3 regions of the Rhizobium sp. NZLR8 genome follow, and region 2 is predicted to be linked to each of the others. Evidence: riboswitches for the same ligand, from Rfam matches in the RefSeq annotation. Region 2 holds a riboswitch; each other region holds the start of a gene.
The links. A riboswitch is a leader RNA that binds a small molecule or an ion and turns the genes downstream of it on or off. The one in region 2 is predicted to bind cobalamin.
Positions count from the first base shown of each region.

Region 1: it holds a riboswitch for cobalamin, as region 2 does, so the genes downstream of both, cobU (bifunctional adenosylcobinamide kinase/adenosylcobinamide-phosphate guanylyltransferase) here and HJB89_RS12730 (ABC transporter substrate-binding protein) in region 2, are expected to answer to the same signal.
Region 3: it holds a riboswitch for cobalamin, as region 2 does, so the genes downstream of both, HJB89_RS15225 (CbtB domain-containing protein) here and HJB89_RS12730 (ABC transporter substrate-binding protein) in region 2, are expected to answer to the same signal.

Region 1 covers NZ_JABDVY010000024.1:76,079-81,448, reverse strand. Annotated here, with positions in the region: gene cobW (cobalamin biosynthesis protein CobW) at 1-758, opposite strand, end outside; gene cobU (bifunctional adenosylcobinamide kinase/adenosylcobinamide-phosphate guanylyltransferase) at 763-1,287, opposite strand; cobalamin riboswitch at 1,419-1,815, opposite strand; gene HJB89_RS32115 (chloride channel protein) at 2,069-3,859, shown strand; gene HJB89_RS32110 (adenylate/guanylate cyclase domain-containing protein) at 3,886-5,058, opposite strand; gene HJB89_RS33540 (DUF1127 domain-containing protein) at 5,283-5,370, opposite strand, start outside.
Region 2 covers NZ_JABDVY010000004.1:468,785-474,154, reverse strand. Annotated here, with positions in the region: gene HJB89_RS12735 (iron ABC transporter permease) at 1-997, opposite strand, end outside; gene HJB89_RS12730 (ABC transporter substrate-binding protein) at 1,003-2,019, opposite strand; cobalamin riboswitch at 2,193-2,449, opposite strand; gene blh (bifunctional sulfur transferase/dioxygenase Blh) at 2,706-3,986, opposite strand; gene HJB89_RS12720 (cupin domain-containing protein) at 4,522-4,995, opposite strand; gene HJB89_RS12715 (2'-5' RNA ligase family protein) at 5,196-5,370, shown strand, end outside.
Region 3 covers NZ_JABDVY010000006.1:28,231-33,600, forward strand. Annotated here, with positions in the region: gene HJB89_RS15205 (sensor histidine kinase) at 1-935, opposite strand, end outside; gene HJB89_RS15210 (sulfite oxidase-like oxidoreductase) at 1,127-1,789, shown strand; gene HJB89_RS15215 (hypothetical protein) at 1,774-2,406, opposite strand; gene HJB89_RS15220 (CbtA family protein) at 2,458-3,204, opposite strand; gene HJB89_RS15225 (CbtB domain-containing protein) at 3,218-3,427, opposite strand; adenosylcobalamin (AdoCbl) riboswitch at 3,441-3,583, opposite strand; gene HJB89_RS15230 (histidine phosphatase family protein) at 3,661-4,215, shown strand; gene HJB89_RS15235 (bifunctional diguanylate cyclase/phosphodiesterase) at 4,668-5,370, shown strand, end outside.

The DNA.
Region 1 (5,370 bases), on a different contig from region 2:
TGGTCGTGCGGCGCGCCGTCCTCATGCTCCAGCTCGTGATGCGATTTGCGGTTGGCGACATCGTCCTCCGTGCCGATGCCGAGGCCGAGCAGAATTCCGGCCGACACCTCGCCATTTTTCGCCTCGATCATCACCTGCTTGCGCACCGTGCGGGAGGCGACCTCGTCGCGAACCCTGATAAGGCCGGCAGCGTCGATCAGGTCGGTCTTGTTGAGTACGATCAGATCGGCGCAAGTCAGCTGATCCTCGAACAACTCCTCGATCGGGCTTTCGTGATCGAGCGATTCATCTGCGCCGCGCGCCGCCTCGACGGCATCGTGGTCGTCGGCGAAACGGCCGGCGGCGACAGCCGCGCTGTCGACCACGGTAATGACGCCATCGACCGTCACCTGGGTGCGAATGTCAGGCCAATTGAAGGCCGCGACCAGCGGCTGCGGCAGGGCAAGGCCCGAGGTTTCGATGACGATATGGTCGGGCCGCTGTTCACGCTCGAGCAACTTCGTCATCGTCGGGATGAAATCGTCGGCGACGGTGCAGCAGATGCAGCCATTGGTCAGCTCGATGATATCGTCCTCGGTGCAATTGTCAGCGCCGCAGCCCTTCAGCACCTCGCCATCGACGCCGAGATCGCCGAACTCGTTGATGATGAGCGCGATCTTTTTGCCGCCGGCATTGGTGAGCAGGTTGCGGATCATCGTCGTCTTGCCGGCGCCGAGAAAGCCGGTAATGACGGTTGCGGGAATTTTCTGCTGGTTCATGAACTTAACCCTTCATTTTCAACGGCAGGCCTGCCGCGATGAAATAGACTTCGGCGGCCTTGGCCGCAATTGATTGGTGCAGCCGGCCGGCATGATCGCGGAATTCCCGCGCCATGCGATTATCCGGCACGATGCCGAGGCCGACCTCATTGGAAACGAAAACGAGCTGCGCCTTCGCCTGCGGCAGAAAATCGGTGAGCGCGGCAAATTCCGCCGCCATATCGCGCTCATCCATCATCAGATTGGTGACCCAGAGTGTCAGGCAATCGATGAGCACGACGCCGCCCTCGCGGTCGATAGCGTCAAGCTTGCCGACGAGATCGAGCGGCTCTTCATGCGTCGTCCAGGACGGGCCGCGATCGGCTCTATGTTGGGCAATGCGCGCCTGCATTTCCTCATCCCAGGCGCGGCCGGTCGCGAGATAATGGCGGTCGAGGCCGATCGAAATGACAAGGGACTCGGCGAAGCGGGATTTCCCCGAACGGGCGCCGCCGAGGATGAAGACGGTGTTGGAGGGAGCGGTCGTCATGCGCAGACGCCCCTTTGGTGGGATGCCGCACCCCACCCACTCGATCGCGCCGCACAAGGCCGCGCCGAATTCAATCGTTCAGCCAAAACAACCTCCGTGCTGGCAGCGGGCCTCTTGCCCAGGGTTGGGCTTCTCGCCCGGCACGGGATGGCAGGTCTCCTGGCTCGCGGTTATCGGCCGCGATCGGGGCAGACCGGAAACCGGTCGCCCTGATCGTGCCAGCGGATCTGCCTCGCCTTCCCGGCTGCATCGATGAAAAGGTGGACGATTCGTAGACTTAAGAGGCGTCCGACCCCGGTTGATCATCATGCATGTCCAGTGGCTTTTCCGGCATGTCGCCCGTCCCGCCCGCTTGCATTATTGCAAGCCGCCGGCCGGAAGGGCTCGATGCCGGATGGAAGACCCTGACCGCTCTACAGTCGCGGGGTCGGCTGTGATGAAGGCGCCCGGCTTGGGTCCGCCCCGTCACATTCCCTTTTCATCCGGAAGGCGTAACACCGATCCGGAACCATCCGTTATATCCGAGGATGGTCAGGTGACCATCCGTTGAGGGATGGTTAGGCAAGCTCAGGGGTGAAGTCAACCGCCCTCGACGGCCGGCAGTGGCTAGACAGGCGAGGCAACGCCAGCAACACGACTTACCCTACCTAAAACATCGTCATTTATCAGATACTTACGTCACAAATATTTATCCAGGGCGCCGGCTTTTCGCCACAATTGCACTGCAAGCGGACTGCGCCATCGCCCTTGACCGGGCCTCTTCCTGCCTAGTTGTCTTGCCATGCTTATGAAATTGGATCGGCGCCGGTTCCGAGCGCTGCGTGTTTTCTTCGACCCGGGGCGGCTGCGGGCGCTGACCCGCCGCAGTGAGGTCGGCCTGTCGCTGGCGGGTGCCGTCGTCGGCATCACCTCGGGTCTCGCCGTCACCGGCATGAGCTACGTCTCCAATCAACTGCATCAGATGGTCTTCGGCATCGACGACAGCGAGCGGCTGAGCTCGTCGGTGATCGACGACAAGCTGCTGCTTCTCACTGCCCCCGTCATCGGTGGCGTCCTGCTCGGCCTGTTGCTGTTCGTACTGGCGAAACGGCGCAAGAAACCGATGGTTGACCCGATCGAGGCCAATGCGCTGCATGGCGGCCGCCTGTCCTTGACCGACAGCATCATCGTTGCCGTGCAGAACCTGATTTCCAACGGGTTCGGCGCCTCCGTCGGCCTCGAGGCCGGCTATACCCAGCTTGCCGCCGGCCTCGCCTCGAAATTCGGCCTGAAGCTGCAGCTTCGCCGCTCCGATCTGCGCACCCTCGTCGGCTGCGGCGCGGCGGGCGCTATCGCCGCTGCCTTCAACGCGCCGCTGACCGGCGCCTTCTACGCCTTCGAGCTGATCATCGGCACCTATACGATCGTCTCGCTGACCCCTGTGGTCGTCTCGGCCCTGGTTTCCACCCTCATCGCAAGGCTGCTCACCCACGGCGATTTCACCATCGACATCGGCAGCTTCGGCGCAGTCGTGCCGGCCGATTATATCCCGGCTATGCTGCTCGGTGGCTTCTGCGCTGGCGTCGGCATCCTGATCATGCAGGGCGTCTCCTTCGTCGAGGAGCTGGCGCGCAAGAGCTCGATCGCCCCGCCCTTCCGCCCGGCGCTCGGCGGCATCGTCGTCGGACTTCTGGCGATGATTTCGCCACAGGTGCTCTCGGCCGGCCACGGCGCGCTGCATCTCAATCTCTCCCGCGAGGTGGCGATCCCGGCGCTGATCGGCCTCTTCCTGTTGAAATCCCTGGCCTCGGCGATCTCGATCGGCTCCGGCTTCAGGGGCGGCCTGTTCTTCGCCTCACTGTTCATGGGCGCCCTGCTCGGCAAGCTCTTTGCCTATTGCGGCCCCTATTTCGCCGATGCGACGCTGACGCCCGTCATCTATGCCGTCGTCGGCATGAGCTCGCTCGCCGTCGCCGTCATCGGCGGGCCGCTGACGATGACGTTCCTGGCGCTCGAAATCACCGGCGATTTTCCGATCACCGCCCTGGTGCTCGCCGCCGTCATCACCTCCTCACTCGTCGTCCGCTCAACCTTCGGCTATTCCTTCGCCACCTGGCGCTTCCACCTGCGCGGCGAAAGCATCCGCAGCGCCCACGACGTCGGCTGGATCCGTAACCTGACAGTGGACAAGCTGATGCGCGCCGACGTCAAGACGGCAAGGGCGGGTATTTCGCTGGAGGAATTCAAGCAGGCCTTCCCGATCGGCTCGACCCAGCGCGTCATCCTCGTCGAGGAGAGCGACAAATATGCAGGCCTCGTGCTGGTGCCGGAGATCTACGCCAACCCGACCGACGTGCAGGACGAGGGCAAGACGCTTGCCGATTTCATCCACTACCGCAACGATTTCCTACAGCCACAGATGAATGCCAGGCAGGCGGCGGCGATCTTCGACAAGAGCGAAAGCGAAGCACTCGCCGTCGTCAACAACCTGATCGAACGCAAGGTGATCGGCCAGCTCAGCGAAAGCTATACGCTGCGCCGCTACAGTGAAGAACTTGACCGTCGCCGTCGTGAGGTCTCAGGCGAGATCTGAACTTGGTCGCGCCTTTGATCGGCGCTTCATGACACAGAGTTGGCGAGCTTGAAGACGTCGGCCCGCTTTGAAACTCCACGCAATTCGAACGACCCGAGATACTCGCAAGCCACCGTACAGTTGGCCGCGAAACTCTCCGACAGCAGAAGGTGCTGCTCAAGCGTACCGCAGAGTTTCTCCAGCCGCGAAGCCTCGTTGACCGCCCTGCCGATCACCGTGAAGTCGAGCCTGCCGTGAGCGCCGACATTTCCGTAGAAAAGCTCGCCGAGATGCAGCACGACATCGATGCCGATATCGGGGCCTCCATTGCGCGTCCGCTCGCGATTGAGCTCTTCGTTTGCCTTCAGCAGATTCTGTGCCGAAGCCAACGCAGCCTTACACGCCCTTTGCGGATCCTCGGCGTCCGTCGGAAAGATCGCCAGCACGCTGTCGCCCATGAACTTGAGGATCTCGCCGGAATTTTCCTCGACATGCCGGTCGATCAGCTCGAAATGCTCGTTGAGAAACCCGACGATCTCGCCTGGCTGGTAGGCCTCGGTCAGCGCCGTGAAATTGCGGAGGTCGGCAAGCAGGATGGCGGCATCGATGGAGCCACCCATTCCCCTGCGGGTTTCGCCCGCAAGGATGCGCGCACTGGTCCTGGCGCCGGTATAGACGGCGAGGATATCGGTCGCGGTCTTCGAAACCGCCACGCGGTAAGCCGCCAGCCCCAGCGCCGGGAACAGCTCTTCTATGATCGCCAGCTGTTGATCGGAAAATCCGCCCGGCGCGTCGCTCGTCAGCGAGAATCCGAGCCCGCGCAGCGCGACTTCCTTCGGGAATTCGAACAGGCTGATCACGTGATCCGTGCCACCGGCGAGCGCGAATTCGTTGAGTTCGCTGTAATCGAGCCCCTCGCCGCTCGCCAGGTTCCATCGCCCCTTTGTTTCGCCGCGGCTCAAAAGGTGAAAGATCGGCGTCTTCTCGAAGTCACGTTCCGTCTCACTGCCGTGCTCCGCATTTTCAAGGACAGTCGCACCGCCCCGCATGAAATTAGCCGAAACGCCGCGATACATGGGATGGAGGGACGGCATTCTGATACTCGCCCGCCAGATCGGAAATCCGTCCGCGATCAGCCGGTCGCACAGACCGGCGACGAGGTCGCCAATATGCTCGCTGGTGATCCCCTGCTCTATAAGCCATTGAATATGATTTTTAATTTTTCAATCTCCGCATGAGGACCGAGAACCGGCAATGGCCATTTCGCCCTCGAGCCCGATGAGCAGAACGGCACAACGGGCGCTCAACGAGCGGTCTTACACCTGCCGTTCATTAACCTGCTTCGCGTCGTTATACTACACCCGGGCGAATGGGAGTGATGCGGAATTCTGGCCTTTTCTCGTCGAGCGTTTTGCCTCGCTTCGATGTGCAAAGGGCTGCTCGGTCAGCGGAATCTGTTCCAGTCTCCATCCCGCGAGGCGACGAACGGGATCTCGCTTCTCGACGCCGCAATGTCCTTCAGCATGTGGTCC
Region 2 (5,370 bases):
CGAAGGCCGGCGCGCCGAAGAGCGCCGTGACGACGCCGATCGGCAGGACCTGCTGCGGGATGATGATGCGCGAGACGATATCGGCGCCGACCATGTAGATTGCGCCGCCGAGCGCCGTTGCCGGCAGCAGCCGCCGATGGCCCGGCCCGACGAGAAAGCGGGCGGCATGCGGAATGACGAGGCCGACGAAGCCAATCGAGCCCACCACGCTGACGACGCTTGCCGTCATCGCCGCCGTCAGGCCGAACAGCAGGATCTGGACGCGGCGCACGGCAATGCCGAGCGAGGCCGCCGCGTCCGTGCCGAAGGCGAAGGCGTCGAGCGCCCTGACATGGGCCATGCAGATGACGAAGCCGGCAAGCGCGATCGGCACCGAGAGATAGACATCCGGCCAGCGCACGCCGCTGAGCGACCCCAGAAGCCAGAACAGGATGCCGCGCGCCTGCTCGGCATTCGCCGATGTCGTCACGATGTAGGAGGTCAGCGCATTGAAGAGCTGCGAGCCGGCGACGCCGCAAAGGATGATGCGCTCGCCGGTTCCCCCCGCACCCGTCGCAAGGAAGCCGACCAGCAGAAACGCGATGACCGCGCCGATGAAGGCGCCGCTCGACAGGCCGAAAACACCGTAGCCGAAGCCGAGGATCATCACGCAGACCGCTCCCGTCGAGGCGCCGGCGGAGATGCCGAGCACGTAGGGTTCGGCCAGCGGATTGCGCAGCAGCGCCTGCAGCACGGCGCCACAGAGCGAGAGCGACGCGCCGGCGCTGGCCGCAACCAGCGCCCGGCTCAGCCGATAATCCCAGACGATGCCCTGGTGGATGCGGCTGAGCTCGAAATCCGTGCCGAACAGCCGGTTCGACACCGCCTCCGCCGTGGTCGCTAGCGGGATCGCGATCTCCCCGATCGAAACAGCGAGATTGATCATCAGCCCGAGAAGCAGAAAGGCAGAAATGGTGAGCGCGCCAAGCGCCCACCATCCGTGTTGTCTGCCCGACATTGCCTTCACTGCGAGAGACCGAAGGACTTGATGCCGTTCGCCAAGGTCTCGATGCCGTCGATCGTACGGATCGTCGGGTTCATCGATTGCGCGTCCATCATCACGAAGTGCTCGTTCTTGACCGCGTCAAGCTCCTTGGTCACCGGGTCGTTCTCGAGAAAATCGATCTTGACCTTCGGATCGTCGGCGGCGTAGCGGCGCCGGTCCATGGTCGCCAACACGATAACCGCCGGGTTCGCCTGAGAAATGGTTTCCCAGCCGACCAGCGGCCATTCCTCTTCGGTTGTCACGACATTCCTGGCGCCGATCGCCTTCAGGATATAGGCAGGCGCGCTGTTCTTGCCAGCGATGAAAGCATCGCCATTGACTTGCTTGCTGGAGAACCAGAAGACGATGGGCAGGTTCTTGCCCGATGCGCCTGATATCGACGCGACGGCATCCGCCTCGCGCTTCTTCAACTTGGAAATCAGCCCATCGCCGCGCTCCTTCACGTCGAAGATCTCCGAGAGCTCGGCGATCTCACGGTAGACCAGCTCCATCGTGAACAGCTCCTTGCGCACACCGTCGCCGCCATCGGCGTTGACCTTGGCGACGCAATCGGCCGGCGCGAGATAGGTATTGATCCCGAGATCCTGGAACTGCTCCCGCTTGCCGACGGAGCCCTGCGCGCCGACATGCCATGCGAACTCGGCCGCCACCAGATCCGGCTCCTGCCCAACGACGGATTCGAAGCTCGGATCATTGTCGGCGAGACGCTTTATCTTGCTGTTAGCCTCGGCATATTGCGGCAGGACGGGACCGACCCAGACGGCCGTACCAGCAATCTTCTCGGCAAGGTCGAGCGAGAAAAGAATTTCAGTCATGCCCTGGCCAATCGAAACGATCTTCGACGGCGCCTTCTGGAACGTCACCTGCTCACCGCAATTGGTGATGGTCAAAGGATATTGGGTGGCGGCAAGGCTCGGTGCCGCAAGGCCGATCAGCCCGAAGGCAAATGTCATGGTGGCGAGAATCTGGCGCATGAAAAACCTCGATTGAAGGGAAAAAGCATGGTTATGCCGCACGCGCGGCCGAAGGCACGGTGATACGTGCGCTAACCGCAGGAGGCCCAATCGAGACGGATGCATGCCGAAATTCGGCGAAGGTTCAGAAGGTCAATCATGTCTGTTCCTTGTCCGGGCATCCCCGCCCGGTTGATTGGATCGTGATTGACGGCAGGTCTCCTGGCTTGCGGATATCCGTCGGTTCATCCGCCTTCCCGCGATATCTCGCAGTGGCAGGGCTATAAGCCCTTCAGAGATGGCCAGTCGCTGGCCACACCTGAGATGATCGACAATCCGCATACAGTTGCGGGGGCAGCCACGGTCTCGGTTCCTACTGGGTCGTCCTTACCGTGTTCCCTATTAATCCCCTTGGAGTCATCTTCAGGGAACCGTCGCCCCCAGTTACGTCGCCTGCCCGCAAGACGTCAATGCCTATTGCGGAGGATTGGGTTCGTGCGGGTGAAAAATAGAGACGGAACGTAGGGGCCTTGTTGGCCGGTGTAATATCTGCATCCTCGCCTCCTCAGTATGAGGCTCTCTTGAGCGTTGGCGCCGCTTTCTCCCGTTCCCGCTGTCGTGAGCGCGGCATCCGCCAACGTCCCTGATGCTGATGTGCGCAGCCCGAGAGGGCGAAACCTCGGAGCACGCCGCAACGCTACTTCTTGCTACAACGCATCCAGCGGTATCTTCAGATACCGCCGCCCATTTCCCTCCGGCTCCGGCAATCTGCCTCCCCGAATATTCACCTGTAGCGCGTGCAACATCAGTTTCGGCTTCGGCAGCGTGCGGTCGCGCGCCTGGCGCAGCGCCACAAAGCCGGCCTCGTCGATGCCTGATATATGCGGGTTACCGTTTTTCTGGGCGGCCACCCTGCTTTCCCAGCGCGCGTGGCGTCCGCCGGGCTGATAGTCGTGGCCGGAAAAGAGCCGGGTCTCATCGGGCAGCGACAGGATGACCTGGATCGAGTGCCAGAGGGCGCTGGCGCTGCCGCCGGGGAAATCCGTGCGCGCCGTGCCGGAATCCGGCGTAAATACGGTGTCGTGCACGAAGGCGGCGTCGCCGATCAGATAGGTCACCGAAGCAAGCGTATGGCCGGGCGAAAACATCACACGGGCTTCAAGCCCACCGATCTCGAAGGTGTCGCCATCGGCAAACAGCCGGTCCCACTGCGAGCCGTCGGTTTCGAGTGCCGGCAAGTTGTAGATCTCCTTCCAGAGCACCTGGACGTCGGTGACATGGGCGCCGATCGCCGTCGGCGCGCCGGTCTTTCTCTTGAGGTAATGCGCGGCGGAGAAATGATCGGCATGCGGATGCGTGTCGAGGATCCACGCGACCGTCAGCCCCTCGCTGTCAATATGAGCGAGGATGGCGTCGGCATTCGCCGTTCCCGTCGCGCCCGACATCTCGTCGAAATCGAGCACCGGGTCGATGATGGCACAGCGTTTTGTCACCGGATCTGAAACGACATATTGCACGCTGCAGCTGCGGGGCTCGAAGAAGGCCTTCACACCGGCCGCCTGCCCAGCCCGCTTTTCCAGCCAGCGGCGTGCGCCGGCAAGATCGAAGCCGAGTCTTTGGCCGAAGACCTCGACCTCTCCGGGCTGCATCCGCCCGTCGAGCACCTCTCCCAGCACATAGAGCGTCAGCGCCCGTGTGCCGCTCTTGCAATGAGCGACGACCGGCCCCTTCGCCTGCGTCATCGCCATCTGGAAAGCGCGGATATCGGCCTCGGTGATCTCGGCCCCTTTCACCGGCACGAAGCTGTAGGCGAGCCCCGCGGCAGCAGCAGCAGCCTTTTCCGCGGCATTGCCGGGCTGCCCCGGCTCCTCGCCATCCGGCCGGGCATTGATGACGCCGGCAAAGCCGTTTGCCGCAAAAGCGGCAAAGCCCGCGGCATCGGGCTGTCCCGTCACCGATATCAGCTCATTGACCCTCACGGATGTCATCGAAGCCCCCATGCTACGTGCATCATGCAGTATCGCATGTATATCGATACAATCTCACAAGTATATTGCCGAGCGCAAGAATAGCCGCCTGGCGTTCCCCGCGCCTGCGGCCAGTCCGCAAACCTGAATGATGCCGGCTACGCCATCGAAGCCGCCTTCAACCGCGCCTTCTCCCGCGCCTTCGCCATCCCGCCGGTCGCCTGGCGGGCGATGGCGCGGGAATAGAGCGAGAGTGGGCGTCAGACATCGAGTCGATGGCATTCACCTGGTCGGCAAAGCTTCCGCATCCTGCCCTTTGCCGCCAGCCCCGGCGCCCCCCAAGAGAGCCTCATCCTGAGGTGCCCCGAAGGAGCCTCGAAGGACGAGGCGGGCGCTCGGCGTGGCGGCAATATTGATGCGGAGCAGTGCCGCCGCGTGTCCTTCGAGGCTCCGCCCTGCGGGCTCCGCACCTCAAGGATGAGCAGCGTTGGAGGACGCCGCCCCCATAAGCTCCGTTGTCAATCTTACGCAAGGCCGCGATGGTCGATCAGCGCCATCATGGGCTCTTCAATCCGAGCGCCAGCGTCATGTCGTTGATGATCCCCAATCGCGCTTCGATCACCGCGATTTTCGCGGGCGTATCAGCACCGAAGGCGTCGATATCGATGAACAATTGCTCACATCCGCCCGGCGTCACCATGCCGAACATCTGACCGGGTTCGTCGCTTATGTTTCGCCAGCTGTGCTGTACATGCGGCGGCAGAACGACGACGCTTCCCGCAGGCGCATCGAACTCCTCGTCGCCGCATTGAAATTGGTAGAGCCCATGGATGACTCGAAAGACTTCCGTCTCCCGCGTATGCGTGTGCGGGGCCGGACCATGACCCGGCGGGGTGAAGGTTTCCCACATCCCGAACGCGCCGCCGGTCTCCTTGGCCGTGGCATGGATGACGATCCTCGCGCCGAAGGGCGTTCTCGCCAACCGCTCCTTACCGGGCAAAGAAACCACGGCGCTCCTGAAACTCGACATTTCTACCTCCCTCGGCAAGCTTTTGCCAACGGCCGCGTCGTCACCCCTGCTGCGCCTCGTTCAAGCATCCCATGATAGTCGAATCCCCGCGGCGGAAAAACAGACAAAGCCGCCCGATATCCTGCAATGCCGGCGGCTGCTCGACATCGGCAACGATGTAAAGCTATGGTTCAGCCGGGACAGACTGATAACGCTCGCGCATGTCTTACGGGGTCAGCCTCAAATGTCTGAACGAGACCGCGTCGCCGGTTTTCAAACTCTGGGAGGAAGCCGCTGTATTCGAAGAGATCGCTTCGATGCGGGCTTTGAACTATCCTCGCCACCTCACCCTCGCCGTCTATCAAGAGCTTGCTTCCGATCGGTTGGCCGAGGCGT
Region 3 (5,370 bases), on a different contig from region 2:
ATGCGCTCGGCCAAGCGCGCCCTCCGCTGCCGCAGAACAGCAACCGCGAGCCCGGCAATGCAGAGGACGAGAAAAACCGCCGCAAGCGCGGTGCGCGCCTGGGTGCGGATGGAACTCGTCTCCATCAGCACGTTCACCGTCCAGTCCTCGGCCGGCATGTAGTGCGACAGCACCAGATATTCGCTCGAACCGCGCTCGCCAGTGAGCGTCATCAGCTCGTGCGGCTCAAGGCGCTGGCGGGTCACTGGCAGTGCCGTCAGCCTGGCATTGGCATAACGCCGCGACGCTTCCGTTCGCGCGATGCGGTCGGCCGTCAGCGGCAGGATTGCACCGTAGAGCCATTCCGGGCTGCCGGACATGAAGATGATGCCCTCCGGATCGGAGACGAAGATCTTGTATTCGCCGCCGCCCCAGGAGGATTCGATCATGTCGATATCGACCTTGAAGACGATGACGCCGCGAATATCCGCGCCGGCCCGGATCGGCGCAGCGAAATAATAGCCCCGCTTCAGCGAGGTGGTGCCGAGCGCATAGAACCGCGCCTGCCGGCCTTCGATCGCCTCCTGGAAATAGGGCCGATAGCTGAAATTCTGTCCGACGAAGCTTCCCGGTCCATCGTAATTGCTCGCCGCGATCGTCTCTCCGTCCGGCTTGACCACATAAATGTCGGAGGATTTCAGCAGCCCGTTGATCTCCTTGAGATAGAGATTGGCCGCGCCGCGCAGTGCTGCATCTTCAGGCGCACTCACCAGTTCCTTGATATCGTCGTGATCGGCGATCAGCGCCGGAAGCGCCTCGTAGCGGTTGAGATGACCGCTGAGCGCCGAGACGGCAAGGCGCAGCGCCGTTCTCGCCTGCGCCGAAGCTTCCCCCATATAGGCGCGCGTCGCGATCGCGCCTCCATAGGTGAAGAAGACGAAGATGATCAGCGGCATCACCAGCAGCGCCGCTATCGCACGATATCTCGAAGACAGATCCTGCTCCTCCCCTTTCTGCCTCCACTCCCCAGTGAGGCATACCCGACGGCACAAGTCTAATAATACCCACAGTGATTTCCAAGGGCCCGTCGAAACTTGACACCCGGCAAAGGCCGATGTCCTATTGCGGCATCGTAGGGAACCCGATCATGAGCGACGACCAGACGCCCGCCGACAGCAAGCTCACCAGCTCCAAGCGTCGATGGGCGGCTGAAGGTAAATTCCTGACCGGCCGCATCAGCCGTCCCGAAGCTGAGCGCCTGCCGCCCGGCCAGCACCTCGTCAAAAACTGGCCGGTGCTCGATCTCGGCCAGCAGCCCGTCATCTCCACGAATAGCTGGCGTCTCGAGCTGCGCGGCCTCGTCGAAACGCCGCTCACCCTAACCTGGACCGACTTCCAGGCGATCGAGCAGAGCACCAAGGTCAGCGATATCCACTGCGTCACCACCTGGTCGCGCTACGACAACAAATGGAAAGGCGTTTCGACCCGCGATCTGCTCGATCGCGCCATGCCAAAGCCCGAAGCCGGTTACGTCATGCTGACGAGTTATGACGGCTATACCACCAACCTGCCGCTTGCCGATTTCGCCGCCGAGGATGCGATCCTTGCGACATCGTGGGAATGCCTGCCGCTGACGCCGGATCACGGCGGCCCGATGCGCCTCGTCGTACCGCATCTCTATTTCTGGAAAAGCGCCAAATGGCTGCGCCGCATCGAGCTGATGCCCGCCGACCAGGCCGGCTTTTGGGAAAAGAACGGTTACCACATCTATGGCGATCCGTGGCGCGAGCAGCGCTATTCCGACGATTGAGCCTTCGGCCGCAGAAAGCGGCCCAGCGCAAACGTCACAAGGGCGAACAGAGCGGCGAGCCCCGTCAGCGACGCCATGCTGGCGGGATGAAACGGCACTTTGCTCCAGCGCGGCTTGACGACATCGGCTGTGTTGAAGGCCTCGCCGCTGAACCTGCAAGTGATGAGCGCCAGGCTGCGCCGCACCATGTCGGCATCGACCGCGGAAATGATTTCATTAGCCGCAACGGCCTCCCGCGGCATCTCACGCATCTCAAGCAATACCGCCTTGGCCGCCGCGAGATAAGCATGAGCACATTCGTTGAACGGGCTCTCCTCGTCGCTCACGCTGCCCGGCATCCGCCCCCAGAGACAATAGGAATATTGGATTTCGGCATAGTTCAGAACGCGCCGGAACAGCTCGTTTGTATCAGTCGCGCGTGACGCCAACCCGACAATTTCGCCGCGGTAGTCTGAAATCACCGCCATCTCGCCATGCGAGATTTCCGGGATATCGAGGCCGGTATCGCTGCCGCCGACGCTGCGGCTATGGGCAAGCGCGTTTTCGCCAACCGCACAAAACCAAGCGGCGGCGGCAAACGCCGTCGACAGAATCGATATGGTTTTGCTGCTTTTCATACTCGCTCGAAAAACTTGAGGGCGCCGGCAAGGCGGCGCCCCTCGATGCGTTCAGTGAAATGCCGGTGCCGGTCGAGCCCGCTGCCCGCCCTTCACGGCAAGCAGCTTTTCCGCCAGCGCTCCGAAGCCAAGACCGAGCGTTGCCCAGAGGATCACCTGCATGCCGAGCGAGGTCGTGCGGAAACGCCAGAGCACCATCGCCGAGAACTTCTCCGGCACTTCGTTGATCGACGGCAGCAAATAGAGCACCAGGCCCATGAAGACGAGATAGGTGATGCCGGCGATGATCGCCCCGTTCCACAGACCGAAACGCTCGGAAAGGCGCCGCGACAGCGCCACCGCGGCAATCAAAGCAGCGATCGAGACGACGATCATCAGGAAGAACAGCTCGGTCCTGACGCCGATCGTATCGGGATTGCCGACCGCCGGCGGATTGGCCGGATACTTGATACCGGGAACGACGACGATCGCCACGAAGGCGGCAAGGGCGATGACCGCCGAGGTGCCGCGTGCCGAAAGCCTGCTGATGCGGCCGTGCACGAAAGCGAAAGCGAGCGCGAAAAGCCCGCCGACGGCAATGCTGTAGGCCATGACGCCGGTGAAGAGGCCAAGACCGGCCTGCGTGGCACGGCTGACGATCTCAGGTTCGGCAGCTTCGCCCGCCGCCTGGGCGCTCGCCTCCTCGAAGGCGATCGCCGCATCGACCAGCGGCTCGCCGAAGATATGCGCGAAAGCAAAAACCAGAATGCCAGCGATCAGCCCCGCGAGCATGCCGCGAAGTAGAAGATTTCCGACCATGTCAGGATCCCCCTTAGTGGCAGGGAAAGCCGAGGAGATGACGGCCGTCATGCACGAATTCGTGCACATACATGCCGTTGAACAGCGCCATCGCGCCTTCCTCGGTGCCGACGAAATAGATGGCGATCAGCATCAACAGGCCGCCGAAGATCGCCCAAGGCAGGATTTCTCCTACCGGGATTGGCGCCGGTGCCGCGACGGGCGCAAAAGTGGTGTCAGACATGTATTCCTCCGGGAATGACGCGTTCAGTCGAAAGAGTGCTTATGCGGCAGGGTCTGACTTCCAGCGCGAAGAACCTTCGACACGCTGGTCACAGCGGCGCGACCGTGCCGGATTTACACCGGCTTCCAAACCCGCAACAGCACGGTTATATCTGCAGGCCGAAGAGCCTGTCAACGAAACTTCATGAAGCGGCGAAGGGCTGTTCCCACCGCTATCCGGAGATCGCAACGACCGTGAATACGCGACTTATCTGGATCTGCCACGGCGCGACGGCAGCGAGCCGCAAGGCCCTGTTCCCGCTCGATGAACCGCTGGACAACAAGGCCGCGGAAGAAGCGGCCAGGATGACCGCCCTGCCCCGCGCCGATCGTATTGTCACCAGCCCGGCTTTGCGCGCCCGCCAGACGGCCGAAGCCCTCGGCCTCGACGCCCGGATAGATCAGGCGCTTCGCGACTGCGATCACAGGCGCTGGGCCGGCAGGTCGATCGCAGCGATCGAGGCAGAAGAGCCGGAGAACCTCATGGCCTGGATGTGCGATCCTGAAGCGGCTCCGCACGGGGGCGAGAGCCTTGTTGATCTCAGAACACGTGTCGGCGGTTGGATGGACAATGAATCCGCTCTCGGCGGCCATGTGATCGCCGTCAGCCACGCGGCCGTCATCCGAGCGGCGATCGCGTACGTACTTCAGGCGCCGCTCTCCTCCTTCTGGCTCGTCGACGTCGAGCCGCTTGGCATTGTTCGCATGACCAGCAATGGACGGCGCTGGTCTCTGCGATTCCAGCATTAGCGATCCCTCATTTTATCCAGCCTTACACAAGCAAATCGCGTCATCTCTATTGAACCCGGTTCTACCGGGACTACTTCCTTGTCCCAAGGAGATGGAAGACATGACATATGACTGGAGTGGGGAGCGCACGCGGCGCCTGCGTTTGGTGCGTGTCGCCACAATTGCGGTTCTGGTCGGTCTCATCGTCAGCGTACCGCTGCTGATCGTTACCGCCTGAAGCACGAAAAGGGCGAGCGGTGCCACGGCACGCTCGCCTTCGTTCTTTCCCCCGCCTGCCGGTCTGCAACCACGACGACGATCGCGCTCAGCGTTTTACCCGGTTCCGCGAAAGCGCCCTCAGTCCCTCCACGGCACAGCCATAGGCTGCCCCTCTGATAATTCGCCTTCTGGTTTCAACGAACATTTCAGACTTTCATGATTACTTCGGCGCGGGTGGAGTCGGAGAAGACCATATGCCGGTGTTTTTCCAAAGCAAGGCCGGAAGGCAATGCGTGTCGATTGTCGGGCTTGGGATAACCCTCTGGCTCCTCGGCGCGCTGTTGCAGCTTGACGACAGCCTTGTCTTCTTCATGACCGGTTTCGGCGAATACGGCGCCGACAAGCTCGTTCTGGCGCTCGGTATCGCCGGCGCCATGAGCTTCATCTATTCGGTGCTGCGCATCGCCGACCTGCGCAAGGAAACCGAACTGCGCGCCGCCGCTCAGGCGAAGGCCGATTGGACCGCCACCCACGACCATCTGACCAAACTGCCGAACCGCTACGCCTTCGAGCGCAAGATTCTCTCACGGCCAGTCAAGGACGACGAGTACGAGGTCGAAGAGTGGAGCCGCAACGTCACCATCTTCTCCGTCGATCTCGACGGCTTCAAGAAGGTCAACGATCTCGTCGGTCACAAGGGCGGCGACGTTCTGTTGATCGAGGTTGCCAGACGGATCTGCGCGCTCGGCAACGCCGATTGCGTCTATCGCTTCGGCGGCGACGAATTCATCATTGTCGCCTTTGCTCTGACGGCGCAGCGCGAGGAGCGTTTTGCCAGGCTGCTGATCCAAGCCGTCACCCGGCCGATCCATATCGATGGTTTTGCCGTCGAAGTCGGCGCCAGCGTCGGCTATGACCGTTGGGCCGAGCGAGCCGAACCGCTGGAAGATGCCGCTC